Regions from separate parts of the Paenibacillus sp. FSL R7-0302 genome, predicted to be linked through region 2. Evidence: a T-box and tRNA genes for the amino acid it is inferred to sense, from the RefSeq annotation. Region 2 holds a T-box; the other holds one or more tRNA genes.
What was found. The T-box of region 2 lies ahead of MKY96_RS03480 (valine--tRNA ligase). A T-box ahead of a tRNA ligase gene usually reads a tRNA of that ligase, here a tRNA-Val.
Positions count from the first base shown of each region.

Region 1: it encodes a tRNA-Val, which carries the amino acid that the T-box ahead of MKY96_RS03480 (valine--tRNA ligase) is inferred to sense. The anticodon was not compared.

Region 1 covers NZ_JBBOWB010000001.1:3,463,909-3,471,792, reverse strand. The annotation lists gene MKY96_RS15245 (accessory gene regulator ArgB-like protein) at 1-470, shown strand, start outside; gene MKY96_RS15240 (cyclic lactone autoinducer peptide) at 473-607, shown strand; gene MKY96_RS15235 (LytTR family transcriptional regulator DNA-binding domain-containing protein) at 625-1,020, shown strand; gene MKY96_RS15230 (GNAT family N-acetyltransferase) at 1,110-1,640, opposite strand; gene MKY96_RS15225 (hypothetical protein) at 1,837-2,379, shown strand; gene MKY96_RS15220 (Rpn family recombination-promoting nuclease/putative transposase) at 2,526-3,395, shown strand; tRNA gene MKY96_RS15215 (tRNA-Val) at 4,300-4,371, shown strand; gene MKY96_RS15210 (NUDIX hydrolase) at 4,609-5,031, shown strand; gene MKY96_RS15205 (helix-turn-helix transcriptional regulator) at 5,064-5,873, shown strand; gene MKY96_RS15200 (aldo/keto reductase) at 6,029-6,982, shown strand; gene metG (methionine--tRNA ligase) at 7,024-7,884, opposite strand, start outside.
Region 2 covers NZ_JBBOWB010000001.1:790,902-798,785, forward strand. The annotation lists gene MKY96_RS03465 (glycosyltransferase family 4 protein) at 1-881, shown strand, start outside; gene MKY96_RS03470 (LysM peptidoglycan-binding domain-containing protein) at 1,017-2,381, shown strand; gene MKY96_RS03475 (stalk domain-containing protein) at 2,612-3,274, shown strand; T-box leader at 3,367-3,651, shown strand; gene MKY96_RS03480 (valine--tRNA ligase) at 3,811-6,447, shown strand; gene MKY96_RS03485 (bifunctional folylpolyglutamate synthase/dihydrofolate synthase) at 6,453-7,829, shown strand; gene murC (UDP-N-acetylmuramate--L-alanine ligase) at 7,837-7,884, shown strand, end outside.

The sequences.
Region 1 (7,884 bases), 2.7 Mb from region 2:
ACCCGGCATCCTACGCTGTCCTGAAATTTGCTATTAGCGTAGTGCTTAATGTGGTGTTTATTATTGGGCTGACGCTGGCAGCATCCCTTTTGACGGGCCGGACAAGTGAAGCTCTGCAGATTCTGATCTCCTTTGCCGTATTACGTCAGGTGTCGGGCGGGGTCCATCTCAGATCCGGTATTGCCTGTGTCTTGTTTACGGTAAGCTTGTTCACGGTCCTATCCTTTGTGGAGGTTAGTTCCCTTTACGTTATGCTAATGAATGGAACTAGTCTGTTAATAGTTTTATGGCTGGCGCCCATTGGAATTGAACGACAGACCCGGATTCCGAGGCGGCACTGGCCTAAGCTGAGAATCGTGGCGATACTGCTTGTTGGTGCCAATATCGTTGTAGGATCACCTGTTATCGCAGCCAGTTTTTTGGCTCAATCCATCAGTCTGATTATAGCTAGAAGGGAGGTGAACATCTGACAATGAGAGCTTTGCAGCGCAAAGTAGTGTATAAGCTTGCTTCTGGTTTGTCCGCCTTGGCTGCCCTTATCGTGTTGGTTACAGCAAGTGTATTATACATTAATCAACCGGAGGTTCCTGAAGAGTTACTTAAATAACATTGGAGTTGATCCCTTTGAGCACGATATCTGTTACTAGAGACACAGAGGGAAACACTGGTGTATTCTCACTCGATATTGCAAAAATAACGTTTATGGAATTTGAACGGACTATCTATCGGATCATTGTCCATACGTACGATCAGACCTTTTATACAGTAGGTACGCTGAAATATTGGCTTAATACCCTGGCCAGTTCAGGATATCACTTCGTTCTAGCAGATAGAAACACGTTAATTCAGGTTTCTAATATTATCCAGCTGGATAAGACGTTTCATATTGCTTATTTTGGGGAAGACCACAGAGGAGTCGAGCAAAAGTGTTTTCTGTCAGAGAAGGGCTACAAACAAATTCTAAAATACGTAAAAACATCCGCATCGGATGTTAAATTAGTGGAGCTGCCCCAGTGGTAGCTTATTTTTTTGGAGGTTTGTATATAAAATAAGGCTGACCCAGCGCAGTTCATTTTGTAGCGCCCGGGTCAGCCTTTGTTCGGATTATCCTAATCTGTAGCTAATCTGGAATACATACACAGATCAATGAAGCTTCCTTTGGACCGCTCACTCTGCCTCAATATTCCTTCCAGCGAAAAGTTTAATTTCTGCAGTACCTTAATAGAATTGATATTAGCAGGCTGGGCCTTTGCTTCTATTCTATTGAAGCCCAGCGTATCAAACGCATAATCTATTAGTGCGCGAAGGGCTTCAGGCACATATCCTTTTCCCCAGCACTCGCGGCTAAGGTCATAACCGATCTCTGTCTTGGCATTGTCATAGTCCAGCGTATTGAAACCACAGGAGCCGATAATCCGGCCGGATTCTGCTTCCGTGATGGAATAGCGGAGCGCCTGATTCTCAGTGGCTAGCTTACCCAGCAGCTCAATCATTTCCACGGCCTGACTCTCATCCGTGAAGCTGCTGATATTCATGAACCGGGTGACTTCAGGATCGGACCAGATCGGGAACAGGCTGGCTGAATCGGCGGTGCGCATTTGTCTTAATACTAATCTTTCGGTTTGTAATTCTGTAATCATCAATAAGTTACCTCCATTAAATATATATGGTATTGGTGAGGTGCAACTATTGATATCTGCGCATAGTTCAGTCCTTTCCGTGTGTAAGCTGCCTCTATTATATAGAATACAGGGGAGAATGTTAATCAGGGACGCGCCTGTTTCGTATTCCTCCTGACATGGTAAACTTTAGATAAAAACATCTTGGGAGGGTATTATGAGAAAAACGTTACTGGTAGTATTGTTCTTGTTCGTATTGACAGCTTGTGGGGATTCCAAAGACGGGGTAACCACTAAAGACTTAGCCATCCAAAAGGTGAACGATCATAAAGCCATTGTTGAGTATGGTATGAGCCGCGCGGAAGCAGAAGAGGTATTGGGCAAAGGAGAAGATAAGGATATTGCGAATTCAGTCATGTACAGCCCTGGCGTAAGAATTATGTACCGTGAGGATAAAGTGGCAGGGATTACTCTGGCAAAGGAATCGAAAGATATGTATGAAACCACAGGCGGTTTTAAAATTGGCATGTCCAAAGATGATTTCAAGCAAATCTATGGCGATCAATATCTGAAGGATATGGAGAGGAACCTGGACTATGCTTACGATTCAGTCAACAAACGTTATTTGCAGGAAAAAGAATGGGTAGCGAAAGCTGAAGATGACACGAAAATATATGTAATATCAGCCATGTTCAACGGTAGGGGTGAAGCAGACGCCGTTGTATTGGTGGATAAGCGAATGGCGATCACGTTTAGGTAAAGGGGGAGGGCTGACGATCAAGCATGTGCTAGTATGTTTCTTTGAGCTTTGGGGACAGAATAGCAATATAGGGACCTTAAAGGCTGGCTTTGTCTACAACGAGTAGTTCTGCCATGATATAATCAATGTATATGATTGGAGTGATAATCGTGGAATTACTCGACGCACGGAATGACTTTATCTTCAAGAAAATTTTCGGCAGTGAGAATAACAAGGATGTCCTGCTGGCCTTCCTCAACAGTACCTTTATGGAGGCAGGCGAACCCCCGCTGACAGAGATTGTATTAATGAATCCGTACACTGATAAGGATGCTCCAGCGGATAAACAGTCTATTCTGGACATCAAGGCCAAGACGGCTGAGGGCAAACGGATCAACATCGAAATGCAATTGTTCAATCCATACAATATGGAGAAGCGGACACTGTTCTACTGGAGCGAGATGTATTACCACCAGATTCAAAAAGGCGACGATTACAGTCAATTGAAGAAGTGTGTGACGATCAATATACTGAACTATTCCTGTCTTCCTAATGACCGCCATCATAATGTGTTTCGCCTTCGGGAAGATCACACCGGGATACCTCTTAACAATGATCTTGAGATCCATGTGATGGAATTAACAAAGCTTGAGGAGCAGGCCGTTCCATTAACTGGTGGTCTGATCAACTGGCTGTTATTCCTGAAGGGTGTTGAACAACCAAATTGGGAGGTGCTGACCATGAATGAACCGATGTTGAAAAAAGCAATGGATACGCTGGAGTTCCTGAGTCAGGATGCCGCTACACGTATGGAATATGATGCCCGGATGAAGTATTTGCGGGATGAGGCGTCACGAATGAATGGTGCTAAGGCTGAGGGGCGAGCTGAGGGACGAGCAGAAGGTGAGCGAAATAAGGCAGAGGCAATGGTGCGTGAACTTCTTGCTCTTGGAGTGGAGACCTCAATTATTGTTAGAGCCTCAGGTCTCTCAGAGCAAGAAGTTTTAAGCTTGAAATCACAAATGGGTAGACACTGACCATGAATGAACCGATGAGAAAAATATGTTGAGGATTGGGCTTGAAGTTAGGTTATTGCACAAGTTTCTGGTCTTTCAGAGCAAGCAATGATAACGAAAAATGAAGGGGCTGTCCCAAAGTAGATATTCTACTGACAAGTCAGATTCTCAGATTCCTCAAAAAAAGCAGGGATTATCCCATTATTGGGAAATTTCTGCTATAGGGACGGTTGTTTTTAAAAAAAGGCGATTTCTTTTTATGTTTTTGAAAGAATGAAATGGGTATCCTGCTTAAACAGCGGAGCGTCCATCCATGTGCTTACGTTAATCCTACTTAAAAGCTGCGGGCTATCCCTTTTGGGACAGCCCTTTTGTTTCATTAAATGCGCCCAGGTGAGAGGACGGGGGCTTGGCGCCCCCTCCCAATGGATTATAATTATTTCAATTACTTTAATAAGCTCTAGCTGTTACCCCATAATTATATTCATATCCATAGCCGCCATTATCGGATAGCACCCTAACGACATAAGCACCAACTGGCCCGGCGGGACCTTCTTTATAAACTTGATACCCATTACTTGCTTGGGTATGTCCCTTGAAATATACAGAACCATTAGACTGAGCTGATGAATCTGCGGTGTTAGATGCAAAGGACGTAACAGGTAGGCAAGCTAATGCCAGCACGATAGATGAAACTATGTAACATTTTTAAACGACGTAAAAAATACCAATAATATTTTTATGGAAATAAATTTCCATATATCAATCATAAACAATATCTCTTAAAAGGTCAATTTAGATTATATATTTAAAATGCTAGAGTCTCCTCCCATGCGAGGCATTAGGGGAAGATAAGCATTTCCCGTAATGTTATAAAAATATCTTGCCATTCCTTTACGTTCTGTGTTATTATAAATCTCGTTGCAGGACGGTAGCTCAGCGGGAGAGCACTATCTTGACAGGGTAGGGGTCATGGGTTCGAACCCCATCCGTCCTATATGCAGAAAGCCTTGATATTCAAGGCTTTCTTTCTTTTTATAAACAAAGAATAACAAACTGAGAAGCTATTGACGTTCGGCAGCAGATGACTTTACGTGTCTAATGCAATGTTGTGGCTTCTTTTTTATGTACATTTAAAGAGTGACAAAAACCCACGACACCCCAACCATAGTATATTACAATATTGGCGCTTGTCTGGAAGTTCTTTAACCAACATAAAAGGTGGAATTCTATCATGATCGTAACATTGCATGAAGCGGAGTGCCCTGGAGTGAGTCTCCAGTATGTAGTGATTTTTATGAAGCAAGGGAAGGATTGGGTGCTGGTGCGGCACCGTGAGCGGTCTACATGGGAATTTGCCGGCGGGCATATTGAGGCGGGCGAGAGTCCCGGGGAAGCTGCGGTAAGAGAGCTGTACGAAGAGACGGGTGCTGAAGAATACGAGCTGCATCCGCTATGCATCTATTCAGTCAGAAGTAGTGAACTGGCAGAGAGCTACGGGATGTTGTATTATGCAGATGTCAAAAGGTTCGGAAATTTGCCCCCGTACGAAATGGCTGAGCTTCGGAGCTTCAGCGAGCTGCCGCAGGCGGTGACATACCCTGGGATTTACCCCACGCTATATGCGAGAGTATGTGAACATGTGAAGTATCTGTGAATCAATTGTAATGCTGAAAGGAGTCCCAACTCATGAGTTACGAGATTACGAGGTTTAGGCGTCTTGGCGACTACCTGAGATCACGCCGGGAACGTCTGCAGCCTGAAGCTGTAGGGATCAAGGAAACGAACAGTCAGCGCAGAACTCCAGGGCTGCGGCGGGAGGAGGTTGCAGTTCTGGCTGGTCTCAGCAGCACCTATTATACTTGGCTGGAGCAGGGCAGGGAGGTTACCGCCTCCAGAGAGGTCATGGAGAGTCTCAGTCAGGCGCTGCGGTTGTCGGCAGATGAGCACAAGCATCTGTTCGAGCTATGGAATCCGGGCTTGCCGGATACACTTGCTTCTATAGATACAGCCAGTCCGGAGCTGAATCCGCAGTGGCGGGATATTATCCGCCAATTGACTTATCCGTCTTTTATTACGAATGAGCGGTCTGAGGTACTGGCCTGGAATGATAGGGCGAGTGAAGTCCTTAGTGATTTCGGAAGTCTGCCTGCTCCAGAGCGCATTATGCTGCGTCTTCTGTTCCTGGACCTGGAGCTGCGCCGCCGGATGCTGAATTGGGAGGAGTTCGCTCTCTATTCAGTAGGGGTGTACAGAACCTATTATGACATGAACCTGCACGATCCCTGGTACAAGGAGATGGTCGATCAGCTCTTGGAGGACAGTGCGGATTTCGCTGAGATGTGGAAGCAGCACAATATACTGGGCAAAAAGGTTAACCGTGTGGTCATAGAGAGTCTGGGCACGAGCCAGCCTGTAGTCTACGATATCAATTCTATGGCGAATCTGGCAGATCACCCGGGTGTGCATATTTGTATCTATACCCCTGTCATAACCTAGCAGAGGATCATCTGAAGGCGCATTTTTACAGGTATGTTGCCGCTCCCTGGTAATGATCTTACTAGCATGAACGTACTGTGGCTGCTCCACGGCAGGACGGTTAGAATAAGGTCATGTTCATAAGATCTATTACAGGGACAAGAGGAGGCAACCATATGCACTCAAGAACACTTGGGAACGAAGGGCTGATCGTATCGGCTCTGGGACTCGGAACGATGATGATGCCGGATAACGAAGAGTCGGTACGAACCATTCATGGCGCGCTTGATCTGGGCGTAACTCTGCTGGACACAGCGGATATCTATGGAGCCTTCGAGCAGCAGCGCTTCGGCGGCAATGAACGGCTTCTCGGGCGGGCGCTTAAGGGCCGGAGAGATCAGGCTGTGATTGCGACCAAATTCGGCATTACACATACTCAGGGACCCAAGGGAGACCCGGCCTATATCAAAAAATCCGTAGATGCCAGCCTCTATCAACTCGGCACAGATTATATCGATCTGTACTATCAGCACCGTCCGGATCTGAACATCCCTGTTGAGGAAACCGCCGGTACACTGGCTGACCTCGTCAAGGAAGGGAAGATCCGCTATATCGGCTTATCCGAAGCTTCGCCTGATTTGATCCGCCGGGCACATGCGGTGCATCCGTTGACTGCCCTGCAGACCGAGTATTCGCTCTGGAGCCGGGAGGTGGAGGATGAGATTCTGCCGCTGGTCAAGGAGCTGGGCATCGGCTTCGTTCCTTATAGCCCGTTGGGCCGCGGTTTTCTGACTGGACAGATCAAGAGCTTCGAGGATCTGCCGGAGGATGATTACCGCCGCCATTACCCGCGGTTCCAGGGAGAGAACTTCGCCCGGAACCTGGAGGTCGTCTCGCTGATCGGGCAGATGGCAGCCGAGAAGGGCTGCGTCCCGGCACAGCTTGCGCTGGCCTGGCTCCTTGCGCAAGGGGAGCAGATCGTGCCGATTCCCGGCACCAAGCGGCTGGAGCGGGTGCAAGAGAACCTCGGAGCGCTTGAGGTTACACTGACGGCTGCGGATCTCGCCCGGATTGAGCGGATATCCCCGCAAGGTATTGCAGCCGGAGCACGTTACCCCGGCCAGAACTAAGTCATCACACAGAGCGGACAGCCGCTGTGTATTCATCAATATTAAGACCCCGGAGCGTTCTTGCCTTCGCCGCTTGCTTTCGTAAGCGGTATGAGAGGCGGGACGCTTTTGTCTTTCATCCGCTCTATTTCCTCCTCTATGCGCTCTACATCTATCCGCTCAAACAGTAATTCAAGCTCCAATATAGGCTGCTCTGCAAGGACGGATACCGGATGCCATACAGGCTGTTCTATGGACAGGAAGCCCCTGATCTTCTCGCAGGAGAAGGGGAGGAACGGGTTCAGCAGGTTAGACAGATTGGCAATAATCTGAACACAGGTATACAGCGTGTTAGCCCCGGCCGCAGGATCATGCTTGATCTGGAGCCACGGCTGCTGCTCGTCGAAATATTTGTTGGCCTGGCGGATATGCAAGAAGATGAATTCCAGGGCTTCCTTGAAATGTCCGGCTTGGGTCAGCCTGCCTGTCTCATTATACAGCTGCTCCAGACTGCTAACCCATGCTTCGTCCAAGACTCCTTCTGGTACTCTGCCACTCCAGAACTTATTTACGAATACGAGGCTGCGGTTAACGAAATTGCCGAACGCGCCCAGCAGCTCGCTGTTATGGCTGTAGATGAACTCTCTCCAGGAGAAGTCGGCATCCCGCTTCTCGGGACCGTTCGCAGTCAGGAAATAACGGACCGAGTCAGGGTCATACCGGCTGAGAATATCCGGCACCCAGACCGCCCAATTGCGGCTGGTGGAGAATTTCTGCCCTTCCAGGGTCAGATACTCCGAAGAGAAGATCCGGTCCGGCAGATGCAGCTCCTCAGCTCCCAGCAGGATAGCGGGCCAGATCAGGCTGTGAAAAGGAATATTGTCCTTCCCGTGCACATAGTAAGCAGTTATAGGCGGCTGTCC
Region 2 (7,884 bases):
TGGTCTCTTCGGAGTGGATCGGACAGCTTACGCAGAGCCTGGGGGTCAGCCCGGACCGTATTCATACCTTGCCGTACGGGCTGGACCTGCATCAATATGCAGCCAGGGCCGCAGAGACGCCGCCGCTTCAATTTGCAGAAGGAATCCCTGTCATCATGTATGCCGGACGTCTTGAATATATCAAAGGCGTCCATGTGCTGATAGAGGCGCTAGGCATTCTGGAGCAGCGCTGTCAGCAGTGGATCTGTGCGGTGGCCGGAATCGGCAGCCTCCTGGAGGAGCTCATGGAGCAGGCCCGCCTGCTGGGTATCGCGGGGAAGGTCCATTTCACCGGGAAGCTGAACAATATTCCGGCTGCACTCCGGGCTGCCGACATCTATGTGCAGCCCTCCCTCCAGGATACGCAGCCTTTCTCGGTTACAGAAGCGCAGCTTGCCGGAATCGCGCCGATTGTCGCCGGAACTGCAGGCATGCCGGAGATGGTCCGGCAGGGAGAGACGGGCTGGATTGTTCCTCCCGGAGATGCCGCTCAGCTCGCCCTGCAGATGGAGCAGCTGCTGGGGCATGAGGAGCTGAGAAGACGCACCGGCCTCCAGGCTAAGCACTGGGCAGAGCAGACCCGTTCGCTGGAGGTCATGGCTGCGGGTACGCTGCATGTATACCAGAGAGCGGTCAATCTGCGGGCCGGCCGGCCGGGAATTCCGGATCACCTCCGGTTTGAGGAAGAACCGGGCGCGGGTGCGCTGCCGGCAGCTTTTCATCCGGCAGATGTGCTTAACGAGGGTGATCCGGGGAATCCGCTTGCCGTAACGATGCGTGTCAAGCTTCCGCAGCACTACTCTATTCCTGATGCACGTACGGCCCTTCCTCCCCTGGGATAGGCGCTGTCCGCAATTGAAGCGGCAAAGTTGTCATGCCTGCCTGATTGAAGCATATACATGAGGGGAGTAACATTTTGGGCTTATACTCTGGGCTTGTCTCAGGGATAGATTATGCCAAGAAGGAGGACATTTCCCGTGTTTGACCAGTCCCATGGCTTGCGGTTTGATATTTATGAACGCATTCACCTTTCGGAAGAGCTTCCGGGAATAGCAGAGCTTGAGGAAGTCGAGCTGGTTCCCGACATCCAGGTCATCCAGCGGGAGGACCGGGCCGAGCTGCACGGACAGCTGCTGCTCACCGGACTCTACCGGGGGGAGGATGACCTTACACAGCGTCTGGAGCATGCAATTCCTGTTGAAATCACTGTTCCGCTGACCCGGGTCAGCTCACTTGATGACATAGGGGTGGAGATCGAGAATTTCGATATTGATCTGCTGACGATGCGAACCGTCAACATTACCGGAGTGCTCTCGCTGCGCGGAATCGGAAGTACAGATGTACAGCCCGCCTGGCAGCAGGAGGAATACACGGTAGCGTATTCGCCGGAATCAGGAGACAGCAGGGCGGCTGAGGAGCAAATCCGCAATCCGGAGAATGACACCCTGTATGAGAATTCGCTCTGGACCTATGGCGAAGGGACGGCAGAGGGCGCTGCGGAAGATCAGAACTCCGCTGTTCCGGCTGAGGCAGCAGCTGAGCCGCTGTACGCAGAAGATACTTCTTACAGCCAGCCCGCGGCCTATCTCTCCACACCCCTGAAGGACAAGGAACCCAGAGTAAGGACCCATAGTCTGGATACGGCTTCTTCGGCAGGCAGCAAGCCGTCGGCTGATAAGGCCTCCGCTCATTTCCTCACCTCCAGAGAGAAGACGGCACCGGCGGCTGTGAACGGCTCGCTTCAGGAGGACACCACGCTTCAGACAGGCACCGCCGCCTTGAACACTGTGGACCATTGGGGCAATGCGAAGCTTCATGCCGTATCGCAGCCGGAGCCGGTGCTTACCTCCGCTGCCAACGATGCTGCTGCGCTGTTTGCCGGGAACGAAGAAGGGGAGGCGGCAGAGGAGATCCAGGCCACAGACAATGAAGTCTTCCTGTCTGCGGAATCTCTGTCTCCCCAGGAGGAGAAGCAGGATCTCAAGGTTGCTCTTGGCAGCAAAAAAGAACCGGGAGCCGCCGAGCAGGAGCCGCTCACCTTCTCCTCGCTGCTCAGCGCAAGCCGCGCCAACCGAGAGCAGGAGGAACTGCTCTCTGGCAATATAGACTCTGTAGCGCAGGCTGTTCCTGAGGCAGGCAATGATACAGCGTGGAAGAGCCGGTTCATCGGCGGGATGGGCGGGACAGAGCTGTTCCGCAAGGTACGGCTCTGCATCGTGCAGCGGGAAGAGACGCTGGATACCATAGCCGAGAAATACCAGCTAAGCACCCGGGAGCTGACAATGTATAACCGGCTGTCCGGTCAGATTGTAGAAGAGGGACAGGTATTATACATTCCTTGAGATTGACGGTGTGCGGAGAATTCAGGCTTAACAGGAACAGCCCTTGCCTTATGCATGGGGCTGTTCCTGTTTTTTGTGAACCGGCTTTTGTTGGGGGCATGTTTACACGTGTCTCCGCTCCTGGTTTACAAACCGCCTAGGTCGGGGTAATAGTCACTACCGGCCTACATACATTACACATTCAGGCAGCTATGCGCTGGTACATCACTTCTGGAAGGATGATATATCACATGAAGAGAAAAGTGGCAGCCACTGCGGCCGCACTAAGCTTGACGCTCACAGTCTCGGCCGGTGTCTACGCCGCCAGTAATCTGCAGGAGATCAAGGCGCTCCTGAACAACAAAATCGGGATCGTCGTGAACGGCCAGGCGTACACGCCCAAAGACGGCAACGGCAAAACCCTCGCCCCGATTACCTACAACGGCATCACTTATCTGCCTGTACGCTCCATCGGCGAAGCGCTGAACACTGCTGTTACTTACGATGCTGCAACCAGCCGGGTCATCATCGGTGATGCGGCTGCTCCGGCTGTCTCCTCCGGCGGCTCGTCCGCAGGAACACCAGCAGATGCTGTGAAGCGGCCGAAGAGCCTGCCGGCAGACTTCCCGCTTCCGGCGGACGCGAAGATATTTGATCTGATCGAAGGCTCGGCAACCGGTAAGCCGTCCGCGACCTTCAGCTACCGCACGAAGCAGAGTCTGGAGACGCTCGGCAATACGTACAAGGACTATTTTGTACAAAAAGGGGCAACCTCCAAGTCTGAGGAGGTCTCCGCCTCAGCCTTCTCGATTATTGATGCCGGAAGCACATTCTCCGTTACGCTGGATGGCGCTCCCGGAACGGGCGGCAATCAGGGCTTCAATGTGGTTCAAGTGATCTGGAGCGGGGAGTAAGCAGCAATGTACGTCTGCTGCGCGCCCTTTGTGTATATGCTGGTTGACTAGGGATAACACTGAATGTATTATTGAACTATGTAATAACTAGCATAAAGACTGGGAACGGGAAGAGTAGGCGGTCAGCCCTTCAGAGAGCGGGATTATCATTGGTGTGAATTCCCGCAGGATGCAGCCCCCGAAGTCGCCCCGGAGTTGCCCTTCTGAGCTTGTCTTCATCATGAAGACCGGTTAGGATGCGGCCGGTTGCAGCCGTTACCCTGCATGAGTGTCGCGCTAAGCTTCAGGAACCTGTAAGGGAACTTAAGGCAGTGGTTTATTTTTTATTGGCGCGAAACAAAGGTGGTACCGCGAAAGAATGGCCTTTCGTCCTTTGAGACGAAGGGCCTTTTTGTATTCTCAGAAACCGCTAGCTACTCAATACATTTAACAGTGGAGGGTTCACAATGGCTGATAACAACAATGCAGCAGCAGAGCTGCCGAACGGGCAGGAAGCGGCAGAAGCTACCGCTTCAGCTAATCACAAGCAGAGCGACATGCCGACTACATATGATCCGGGAGCGGCAGAGAAGAAATGGTATGCGTACTGGATGGAGAAGGGCTTCTTCGAAGCCGGCAAACGGCCGGATGCGGAGCCTTACAGCATCGTGATTCCGCCGCCGAATGTAACAGGAATGCTGCATATCGGACATGCGCTGGATTTCACGCTTCAGGATGTGCTGATCCGCACCAAGCGGATGCAGGGATATGATACCCTGTGGCTGCCGGGTACGGACCATGCAGGGATTGCTACACAGACCAAGGTAGAGCAGAAGCTGCGCCAGCAGGGAATTTCCCGCCATGATCTGGGACGCGAGAAGTTCCTGGAGCAGGTATGGGCCTGGAAAGACCAGTATGCAGAGACGATTCATGACCAGTGGGCCAAGATGGGCCTGTCCCTCGATTACTCCCGCGAACGATTTACCTTTGATGATGGAATGAAGAAGGCGGTAAGCAAGGTATTTGTGGAGCTGTACCAGAAGGGCCTGATCTACCGCGGCAAGCGGATTATTAACTGGGACCCGGCTGCCCGTACAGCGCTGTCGGATATTGAGGTTGAATACAAGGAAGTGAACGGGCATCTGTACCATCTGCGTTATCCGCTGAAGGATGGCAGCGGCCATATCACGGTGGCTACCACGCGGCCCGAGACGATGCTGGGTGATACAGCGGTAGCGGTACACCCGGAGGATGAGCGCTATAAGGATCTGATCGGGAAGACGCTGATTCTGCCGGTTACCTTACGTGAGATTCCGGTTATTGCTGATGAATACGTAGATAAGGATTTCGGCAGCGGTGCGGTTAAGATTACACCGGCGCATGATCCGAACGACTTCGAGATGGGAGTCCGCCATAACCTTCCGCAGATCAACGTAATGGATGAAGGCGGAGTGATGAATGAGGAAGCGGGCGCTTACCAGGGAATGGACCGCAGCGACTGCCGTAAGGCCATCGTAGCCGACCTGAAGGAGCAAGGCGTGCTGATCTCCATTGAGGATCATGTACACCAGGTTGGGCACAGTGAGCGTTCCGGGGCCGTAGTAGAGCCTTATCTGTCCACCCAGTGGTTCGTCAAAATGCAGCCGCTGGCAGAAGCAGCCATCGCTGCACAGAAGGACGGTGACGGGGTCCACTTCGTGCCGGACCGCTTCGAGAAGACGTACCTGAACTGGATCGAGAATGTCCGTGACTGGTGTATCTCCCGCCAATTGTGGTGGGGCCACCGTATTCCGGCCTGGTACTCCGAATCTACCGGGGAGCTTGTAGTTGCACACGATGAAGAAGAAGCGCGCCGCATCAGCGGGCTGTCCGACCTGAAGCAGGATGAGGATGTTCTGGATACCTGGTTCAGCTCGAACCTCTGGCCGTTCGCTACCTTAGGCTGGCCTGATCAGGACAGCAGCGACTATCAGCGTTACTATCCGAACAATGTACTGGTTACCGGCTACGATATCATCTACTTCTGGGTAGCGCGCATGATTTTCTCAGCCATGGAATTCACAGGCCAGAAGCCGTTCTCCGATGTGCTGATGCACGGACTCGTACGCGATGCCGAAGGACGCAAGATGTCCAAGTCGCTGGGCAACGGTATTGATCCGCTGGATGTTATCGAGCAGTACGGCGCTGACGCCATGCGCTATATGATTACTACCGGCAGTACAGCGGGCCAGGATCTGCGGTTCCGTATGGAAAAGGTAGAGCAGGCGCGTAATTTTGCCAACAAGATCTGGAATGCCTCCCGGTTCGCGCTGATGAATCTGGAAGGCGTAGCCTTTGAAGATATTGACATTACAGGTGAGCTTGGCACAGCGGACCGCTGGATTCTGCACCGCCTGAACGAAACTTCCCGCGATATTACGCGTCTAATTGACTCGTACGAGTTCGGCGAGACCGGGCGCCTGCTCTACAACTTCATCTGGGATGATCTGTGTGACTGGTATATCGAATTCGCCAAGCTCTCGCTATACGGAGCGGACGCAGCTGCCAAGGCCAAGACCCAGTCTGTTCTGGCTTACGTGCTGGACCGCACACTGCGGCTGATTCACCCGTTCATGCCGTTCATTACGGAGGAGATCTGGCAGCATCTGCCGCATCAGGGCGAATCCATCACCTTGGCCGAGTGGCCAAAGTACGATGCGGCGCTTGAGAATCCGCAGGCAGTATCAGAGATGAACCTGCTGATGGATATTATCCGGGCCGTTCGCGGGATCCGTGCGGAAGTGAATGCGCCAATGAGCAAGAAGGTCGAGCTGATTATCAAGGCCGGCAGCCAGGACACCCTGGACATTATTTCCCGCAACGACAATTACATCGGGCGCTTCTGCAACACCTCTTCCTTCGAAGCAGGCCTTGCGCCGCAGACGCCGGACAAAATGATGTCCGCCGTGGTTACCGGAGCGGAGCTGCTTCTGCCGCTGTCCGGTCTGATTGATATCGATCAGGAGATTATTCGTCTCGAAAAAGAAGTTCAGACCCTGAACAGCGAAGTGGAGCGTGTGGAGAAGAAGCTTAGTAATCAGGGCTTTGTGGCCAAAGCTCCGGCGAAAGTCATCGAAGAGGAACGGGCGAAGCAGGCGGATTATTCCGACAGACGCGATAAGGTGCTGGCCCGTATTGCAGAACTGAGAGGATAACAGACATGGAAGAGATCACCCGGAGCGGCGCTGCCGCTCCCTTAAGTTCTTATACAGAAGCCGTAGACTGGATCAACAGCCTGATTCCTTTTGGAATCCGGCCGGGTCTGGAGCGGATAGAGCTTCTAATGGAGAAGCTGGGACATCCGCACCGGAAGCTGAAGTTCATTCATGTGGCGGGGACCAACGGCAAGGGCTCGACCTGCGCCTTTTTGACCTCGGCCCTTATTCAGAGCGGATATTCGGTGGGGACATTTACCTCTCCTTATATCACGAAGTTCACGAACCGGTTCCAGTACAACGGGACGGATATTCCTGAGGAGACGCTGCTTGCGCTTGCCAATCAGCTGCGTCCGCTGGTCGAGGAGATTGCCGGCACTGAGCTGGGCTCACCGACCATGTTCGAGGCGGCGACGGCGCTTGCAATTCTCTATTACGGTGAAGTCTGTTATCCCGATGTAGTCGTATGGGAGACGGGGCTTGGGGGAAGGCTGGATGTAACGAATATCGTTACTCCGGTGGTGTCGGTCATTACCAATGTGGGACATGACCATACCGATGTGCTGGGAGATACGCTTACGCTGATTGCCGGCGAGAAAGCCGGGATTATTAAGCCGGGCGTTCCTGTAGTCAGCTGCGTGAGCCAGCCTGAGGCTGTAGCTGTATTGAAGGCCAAGGCGGCGGCTACCCGTTCGACACTCTATTTAGCCGGAGAAGATTTCAGCTATAGCGGAGTTGAGCTGAGAGACGGCTGCCAGCATTTCACCTTCAACGGGCCGTTCCGGGGACTTGAGCTGGATATTGCCATGAAAGGTGAACACCAGCTGCAGAATGCGGCCGGAGCGATGATGGCGCTTGAGGTGCTGCGGCAGTATATGGCCTTCATGCTGGAGGACGAGGATGTGCTGGAGGGCTTCCGGGGCACATTCTGGGCCGGAAGGCTGGAGGAAGTGAGCGCCTCGCCCAGAATTATTCTGGACGGCGCGCACAACCCGGAAGGGGCTGAGAGCCTTGCGAAGAGCCTTCCGCAGTTCCAGCCTTACGGTAAATTAAATTTGCTCATGGGGATGCTGGCAAATAAGCATCACGAGTCGTATCTCAAGCATATACTGCCTATAGTGGATACGCTCATCCTGACCGAACCTGATTTCCGTAAGAAGATGGACGCGGAAGATCTGCAGGCGATCGCAGAAAGTCTGCGGGATAAATATGCCAAGGAAAACTTGGAAATCATAGTAGAACGTAATTGGGGCCAAGCGCTGCAGAAGCTGCAGACGATCACAGCGGACGATGACCTCGCGGTTGTGTCCGGAACGCTGTATTTGATTTCTGATGTGCGCAGTACGCTTTTACGGCAACCCGATTCTGAAAAAGGCTGGTGACGAACTGTTGGATACTACTGAACGTGTGCATTTTATAGGGATCGGCGGCTATGGT